Regions from separate parts of the Pseudoduganella lutea genome, predicted to be linked through region 1. Evidence: predicted binding sites of a transcription regulator. Region 1 holds the regulator's gene; the other holds the start of a gene.
The links. Region 1 encodes FNR, which switches genes on or off when oxygen is low (the NO sensors DNR and NnrR bind a similar motif). Its sites were predicted from a motif close to TTGATNNNNATCAA; they were not measured.

Region 2: EWM63_RS06625 (glycine-rich domain-containing protein) is a predicted target of FNR. The motif match lies at 2,364-2,377, and genes of this name have one in related genera.

What each region holds. Positions count from the first base shown of each region.
Region 1 covers NZ_CP035913.1:3,153,437-3,157,429, reverse strand. Annotated here, with positions in the region: gene ccoP (cytochrome-c oxidase, cbb3-type subunit III) at 1-277, shown strand, start outside; gene ccoG (cytochrome c oxidase accessory protein CcoG) at 281-1,654, shown strand; gene EWM63_RS13300 (FixH family protein) at 1,666-2,172, shown strand; gene fnr (fumarate/nitrate reduction transcriptional regulator Fnr) at 2,268-3,026, opposite strand; gene EWM63_RS13290 (response regulator) at 3,177-3,993, shown strand, end outside.
Region 2 covers NZ_CP035913.1:1,559,881-1,563,873, forward strand. Annotated here, with positions in the region: gene EWM63_RS06615 (glutamine--tRNA ligase/YqeY domain fusion protein) at 1-252, shown strand, start outside; gene EWM63_RS06620 (CHASE domain-containing protein) at 505-2,316, shown strand; gene EWM63_RS06625 (glycine-rich domain-containing protein) at 2,454-3,314, shown strand; gene EWM63_RS06630 (glycine-rich domain-containing protein) at 3,493-3,993, shown strand, end outside.

The DNA of each region.
Region 1 (3,993 bases):
CAGCCGCGCGGCCGATCCGATCAAGAGCGTGTTCGGCAAGGGCAAGTTCGCCGCCTGCATGGCCTGCCATGGCGCCGGCGGCACCGGCAACCCCGCGCTCGGCGCGCCGAACCTGGCGGACAAGACCTGGCTGTACGGCGGCAGCGCCGAGACGATCATGGACACCATCCGCAAGGGCCGCGACAACACGATGCCGGCCTTCGGCGACTTCCTCGGCGAAGGCAAGGCGCACGTGCTGGCCGCCTACGTGTGGGGCCTGTCCAACCCGACGGAGTAAGCCATGAATGCTCCGGCCCCCGAACAGGTCATCCGCATGTACGAGAAGCGCCAGCCGATCCATCCGCGCGAAACGGATGGCCGCTTCGCGCGCCTGCGCTGGCTGTGCCTGTGGCTCACGCAGCTGGCCTACTACGCCACGCCATGGCTCACGTGGAACGGCCGCCAGGCCGTGCTGTTCGACCTGGGTACACGCAAGTTCTACCTGTTCGGCCTGGTGCTGTGGCCGCAGGATTTCATCTACCTGGCGGCGCTGCTGGTCATCTGCGCATGGGGGCTGTTCCTCGTGACGGCCGTGGCGGGCCGCGTGTGGTGCGGCTTCGCCTGCCCGCAAACGGTGTACACGTCGATCTTCCTGTGGATCGAGCGCAGGATCGAGGGATCGCGCGCGGCGCGCATCGCGCTGGACCGGCAAGGCCCGTCGCTGCGCAAGTCCGGCAAGCGCACCGCCAAGCATCTCGCCTGGGGTGCCGTGGCGCTGTGGACGGGTTTCACCTTTGTCGGCTACTTCACGCCGGTGCGCGAACTGGGTACCGGCGTGGCCACGCTGTCGCTGGGGCCGTGGGAATGGTTCTGGGTGCTGTTCTACGGCTTCGCCACATACGGCAACGCCGGCTGGCTGCGCGAACAGGTGTGCAAGTACATGTGCCCCTACGCCCGTTTCCAGAGCGCGATGTTCGATCGCGATACCTTGATCATCACCTATGACATGCGGCGCGGCGAACCGCGTGGAAAAAAATCCACGAACGGGGCCTGCATCGACTGCACGATGTGCGTGCAGGTGTGCCCGACCGGCATCGACATCCGCGACGGGCTGCAATACGAATGCATCGGCTGCGCAGCCTGTGTGGATGCCTGCGACGGCGTGATGGACAGGACGGGCCAGCCGCGCGGCCTGATTCGCTACAGCACGGACCGCGCCATGGCGTCGAACCTGCCGGCGGCGCAGCTGCGGCAACGCGCATTGCGCCCGCGCGTGCTGGTCTATTGCGCCGCGCTGCTGGTGGCGTGCTTCGCCACCGGCTTCGCACTGTCCACGCGCATCCCCCTCAAGGTGGACGTGATCCGCGACCGTGGCTCGATGGGCCGCGAAGTCGACGGCGGCGCGATCGAGAACGTGTACCGGCTGCAGGTGATGAACACGGCCGAACAGCCGCGCCGCTACCGTATCGCGGTCGCCGGCCTGCCCGGCCTGGCGCTGGCCAGCGGCGGCGTCGTCGCGCTGGCTGCCACCGAAACACGTGCCATTCCGGTGCGGGTGCAGGCACCCCATGGCGCGGGCCATGCCGGTTCCAACGACATCGCATTCACGGTGACGGCGCTGGGCGACGCGCACCTCGCCGTGACAGAGCGCGCGGTGTTCATCGTGCCGCGCTGAAGGAGACAGGCATGCAGACGATTTCCGCCACGCCGTGGTACCGCGAACGGTGGCCCTGGCTGCTGATGGCCGGCCCGGCCATCGTGCTGGTCGCCGGCTTCGGCACGGCCTGGCTGGCCTTCGCGCAGCCGGATGCGCTGGTGGTCGGCGACTACTACAAGCGCGGCAAGGCGATCAACCAGGACTTGCGGCGCGACCGCGCCGCCGCCACGCTGGGTGCCGCCGTCACGCTGCGCTACGATGCCGCGCACGGCGTGCTGCAGGGCCGACTGTCGGCCGCCGTGCCCTTGCACGGTGCTCTGCAGGTGCACCTGGCCCACGCCACGCAGCCGGAAAAGGACTTGCGGCTGCTGGTGCGCCCCGACGACAAGGGCGACTTCGCCGTGTCCCTGCCGCTGCTCGAGCGCAGCCGCTGGACCGTGCTGGTGGAAGATGACAAGCGGACGTGGCGCCTGGAGGGCCAATGGCTATGGCCAGCGCAGCGGACAGCCTCGCTGGCGTCAGGGCAAAACCGGTGACAGACACCGGTATTTTTGAAATATTTCCTGAAAACCGGTGTCTGTCACCGGTTTTTCTGGAACATTTCCTGGAAGCGCTGGCAGGCCGCTGGCAGTCAGGCGCAGGTTTCGGTGCCCGCCGTGATGGCTTTCAGCCGCGGCAGGTCGAGCACCTCGATCTCGCGGTTCGCCACCTTCAGCAAGCCCTGCTTCTTGAACTTGTTCAGCAGGCGGCTGATGCTCTCGATCGTGAGGCCCAGGTAGTTGCCGATATCCTCGCGCGACATGCGCAGGTGGAACGCGGTGCCCGAGTACCCGCGCGCTTCGTAACGCGAAGCCAGGTTGACGAGGAAGGCGGCAAAGCGCTGCGTGGCCTGCATATTGCCCAGCAATAGCATCACGCTTTGCTCGCGCGTGATTTCCTGGCTCATCATGCGATGGAAGTGGCGCAGCAGGGTCGGCATGTCGACCAGCAGCTGTTCCAGGCTGGCGAACGGGATTTCGCACACTTCGCTGTCTTCCAGCGCCTGCGCGCTGCAGTAGTGGCGGTCGGTACTGATCGCGTCCATGCCCAGCAGTTCACCGCCCATCTGGAAACCCGTCACCTGTTCCTCGCCATGGGCATTGATCTGGTAGGTCTTGAAATGGCCGAGCCGGATCGCGTACAGGCGCGTAAACGGGTCGCCGATGCGGAACAGGTTCTCGCCCTTCTGCAGCCTGCGACGCCGGCCGATGATCTCGTCGAGCTTGTCCATGTCACCCACTTCCAGCCCCATCGGCAGGCATAGCTGGTGCATGCTGCAGGTGGCGCAGCGCGCCTTCAGGATGTCGATCGTTGCGCCGGGCAGGGTCAGGGAGGGAAGCTCGTGCATCATGGTCATGGTCCGGTTACGGTGCCTCACAGTGTACTTGATAGCACTTGCCAACACGACGCCGGGAAACTTGCCTGCAGCGTGCCCTTCCGCACAGTGTGCAAGTGACCCGGCGGCGCATAGTGGCCCGACAACATCGTGGCGGGAGGAGACATGCGACCGCTTGGTATCAAGGCGAAAGTCGCGCTGGCGACGACCATCACGTCGATCGTGATGATCGCGCTGGTCACCGTGCTGCAGGCCCAGCGCATGCAGAAGGATTTCTCGCGCGTGCTGTTTGCCCAGCAGGACGCGCTGATCGCCCGTACCGCACTGGAACTCGATGAACGCATGGCGCTGCTGCGCGACATCGTTGCCGAATCGGCCCGCTGGCAGCCGCGCGAGATCTGCAATGACCCGCCGGCCCTGCGCGCCCACTACGACTACCGCGCCGTGCTTCGCCTGTTCGACGACATCCTCGTCGTCAGTCCCGCCGGCACCATCGTGGCGGACGTGCCGGCGCTGCCGGGCCGCCCCGGCGTCAGCGTGGTGGAGCGCGCCTACTTCCAGCGCGTGATGCGGGAAAAGGCGCCGCTGATTGCCGAACCGGTGATCGGCAAGGCGAACAGGCAGCCCGTCGTGCAGATCGTCGCGCCCGTGCTCAGCGAGGAAGGCGACGTGGCCTGCGTGCTGATCGGCGTGCTGCGGCTGTACAAGGACAACCTGCTGGGCCACCTGCGCACGGCCAAGGTGGGCCGCACCGGCTATTACTACATCGTCACCGGCTACGAACCGTCGGTCTACGTGGTGCACCCCGATCCGGCCCGCCTGCTGCAGCCACGCGATCCGGGCGGTTTTTCCGCCACCCTGCTGGCCCTGCGCGAAGGCTTCGAGGGCACCACGGTCAGTGCCGACGGCAGCGGCGTGCGCTCGCTGCTCAGCTACAAGCGGCTGAAGACGGTGCCGTGGATCCTGGTCGCCAACCTGCCCG
Region 2 (3,993 bases), 1.6 Mb from region 1:
CTGTATGACCGCCTGTTCACGGACCCGCAACCGGATGCCGGCGGCAAGGACTTCAAGGAATTCCTGAACCCGAAGGCCAAGGAAGTGGTGACCGCGTACCTGGAACCGGGCCTGAAGGATGCACAAGCCGAGCAGCGCTTCCAGTTCGAGCGCCACGGCTACTTCATTGCCGACCGGGTCGATTCCCGGCCGGGCAAACCAGTGTTCAATCGCATCGTCACGCTGAAAGACAGCTGGGGCAGCGCGAAGTAACCCGGGAAAAACCGGGGACGTACCCCTGTTTTGAAGCAAAATTGGGGACGTACCCCTGTTTCACGGCAATTTTTCCCGGAAACAGGGGTACGTCCCCAGTTTTCTTGTAGGGCAAGGGTTATGCATGACGGCGACGGACGAGGGCTGCGTCCGCCGCAACGGTTCATGTCCGGTAGTCGCTTTGTTCTTGACGCAGCTCACTTCGACTGCCTATATTTTGACCACGAACCCAGCCCTCTCACCGCCCCGCCCATGAAACAACCTCTGTCAGGAAAACTGCACGAAGCCAAACCCTCCTGGTGGAGCGGCGTGCTGCTGTCGACGCTGGTCGGTGCCGGATTTTACGCATGGATGGCCAACTCGCTGGAAAGCGAGGCCCTGGACCGGTTCCGCAATCAGGCCCGCAGCATCCAGTACAACATCGCCGGCGGCATCAAGGCATGCACCGACGTGCTGCGTGGTGCTGCGAGTCATTTCCAGGCCAGCGAGGAAATGTCGCCCCAGAGTTTCCACCGCTATGTGCGGGGCCTGGACATTCCACACAATTTCCCGTCGATCGCCACGATCAATTTCGCGCAGTATGTGCCGGACGAGCGCCGCGCCACGTTCGAATACCAGATGCGCAGTGCGACGGTACGCGAGCTGGGATACCCCGAATTTCGTATCTCGCCTTCCGGCCAGCGGCCCGATTACACCGTCATCACCCTGCTTGAACCGATGTACGGCGCCAAAGGCAAGTTCGGGTACGACCTGGCGTCCCGTCCCGCCGTTGCCCGTGCCCTGGAGCTGGCGCGCGACACGGGCGCGATCTCCACCTCCGGCCTGCCGGTGCAATTGCCCGAAGCGCCCACGCAGTTCGGCATGCCGTTGCGCCTGCCCGTGTACCGGGCGGACATGCCGGTCGACACCGTGGCCGATCGCCGCGCCGCTTATATGGGCTCGGTTGGCATCGGCTTTTCCGTACCGCGCCTGGTGGAGGCGGCCATGGTCGATACGCCGGTGCGCGAAGTGCGCGTGCGGCTGTACAGTACCGTGGCTGGCACGCCGCCGAATGGCACGCAGCCCAATGGCCACCTGTTGTTCGACAGTACCGAATCCGCCGCCGGCCAGGCGCCGCCGGACGATCACGTTCAGTTGAGCCTGCCTGTGAACTACAACGGCAGGCTGTGGCAAGTCTATTTCGATGCACCCCGAGGGGCGCTGTTCTCGAGCTTCGACGCCTACCTGCCGTGGCTGGCCGCGCTGGTCGGCTTTGTCAGCACGCTGCTGATGTACGCGCTGTTCCATGCCCAGGTATCGTCGCGGCGGCGTGCGCTGCAGATGGCGCGCGACATGACGCGCGAACTGCGCGACAGCCAGGCAAAGCTGCAACTGTCGCACCAGCGGCTGCGCCGCCTGGCCGCGCATGCCGAGCAGATCAAGGAAGAAGAACGCAAGCGCATCGCCCGCGAAATCCATGACGACCTGGGCCAGAACCTGCTGGCGCTGCGCATCGAGGCCGATATCCTGGCCAGCCGCACCGCGCTGCGCCACCCGCGCCTGCACTCCCGCGCGACCGCCACGCTGAAGCAGATCGACGAAACAATCCGCAGCGTGCGCAACATCATCAACGACCTGCGGCCGAACGTGCTCGATCTCGGCCTGTCCGCCGCGGTGGAATGGCAGATCACCCAGTTCCGCAAGCGCTCCGGGATCGAATGCGACGTGCTCGACCCCGATGGCACGCCGGATGTGGACGACCGCTGCGCCGTGGCACTGTTCCGCGTACTGCAGGAATCGCTCAGCAACATCCAGCAGCATGCGCGGGCCACGCATGTGCGCGTGGAATTGCGCCAGCTCGGCGGCACCTTGCGCATGGTCATTGCCGACAATGGCATTGGCCTGCATGACGGCAGCCGCAACAAGAATGGCTCGTTTGGCCTCGTGGGCATCGAGGAACGCATGAGCTTGCTGGGCGGCGATTGCTCCATCGTCAGCCGCCCTCATGGCGGCACGACGGTCACCGTGACGGTGCCGGTGGCGTGGCGTGCCGCGCAGCCGGCAGTCGGTGTATTCGCCAATTAAAGTAATCATTCATATCAGCAAATAGTTGCATAGAAGTCTTCTATAGTTTGAGCCAGATCAATAGCTCCTTTGAACCAAGGGCAACAATAAGCCCTGGTTTAAATGCCTTGACCCATCTCAACAATAGGAGACTTGAAATGACCGACTACATCGCAATCGAAGAGCTGGACCTGGAACCCATCAAGGTCAAGCTGATGCACAGGGAATCAGGCGAAGGGTGGAGCCTGGCCCGCGCCAATGCGGTGGAAAAGGAATACCGGCGCTTCTTGATCCTCATGAAGAAATATCCTGAAGAGCAGGCTGCCCCGTTGATGGACGTGGACACGTTCTGGCATTACCACATCCTCGATACGTTGAAGTACGCGGTCGATTGCCAGGCGGTGTTCGGCTATTTCCTCCACCACTTCCCTTATATCGGCCTGCGCGGCGAGGAAGACGAGGAAGTCCACCAGAGCATGGGCGAACGCATGAAGGAACTGTACGAGGAAACGTTCGGCGAGGATTACATCCGCGCAGGCGCCACCGCCTGGTCGGGTCGCGCGCCCGCATCGCAGGAAGCGCAAACCGCCTGGTCGGGCCGTGCACCGGCATCCCTTGAAGCGCAGACCGCCTGGTCGGGTCGCGCACCGGCATCCCTCGAAGCGCAGACCGCCTGGTCGGGCGCGGCAACGGCACTGGCTGCAAAGACCGCCTGGTCCGGTGCGGCAACGGCACCGTCGGCAAAGACCGCCTGGTCGGGTGCGGCAACGGCACCGTCTGCAAAGATTGCCTGGTCGGGTGCGGCAACGGCACTGGCTGCAAAAACGGCCTGGTCCGGTGCGGCAACGGCACCGGCTGCAAAGACCGCCTGGTCGGGTGCGGCAACGGCACTGGCCGGCCAAACTGCCTGGTCGGGTCGCGCACCGGACGCGCAGGCAGCGACAATCGATAGTGCGCCAACTCCGGCGGTCATCCCGATCTATACCGTGCGGCCGCGACTGCCCCAAGCAGCGGTCTGACGCACTGTCGCGGAACCGCCACAGCGGTTCCGCCTCCCTCGCCCCTCACATGCGCACACGATTGAATCGTTGCTTGCAATCCATAAAGAACGTCCTATACTAGGGTCTATTGATGTTTCCTTGAATCAATATCAATTCAAATACGGCATCGCCGTCGCCCCCCTTGGAGAGGATGTACATGGTTTCTACCGAACATTTCAAACAAATTGCCGAACTCGACCTTGAACCCATCAAGGTCAAGCTGATGCACGAGGAATCGGGCGAAGGCTGGTCGCTGGAAAAGGCTGACGCCGTCGAGTTCGAATACCGCCGTTTCCTGTACCTGATGAAGATGTTCCCGAACGAGCAGACCGCGCCGTTGATGGACGTGGACACGTTCTGGCATTACCACATCCTCGATACGATGAAATACGCGGTCGACTGTGACAAGGTGTTCGGTTACTTCCTGCACCACTTCCCGTACATCGGATTGCGCGGTGAAGATGACGAGGAAGCGCACCGCCGCGTGGGCGACCGGATGAAGGAGCTGTACGAGGAAACCTTCGGTGATGCCTACCTGCGCAATGCCGAGCCGGCCTACTCCGGCCGTATCAGCGCGAACTCGGCATATTCCGGCCGTATCGGCACCGATGTCGCCTATTCGGGCCGCATCGGCACCGACACGGCATACTCGGGGCGC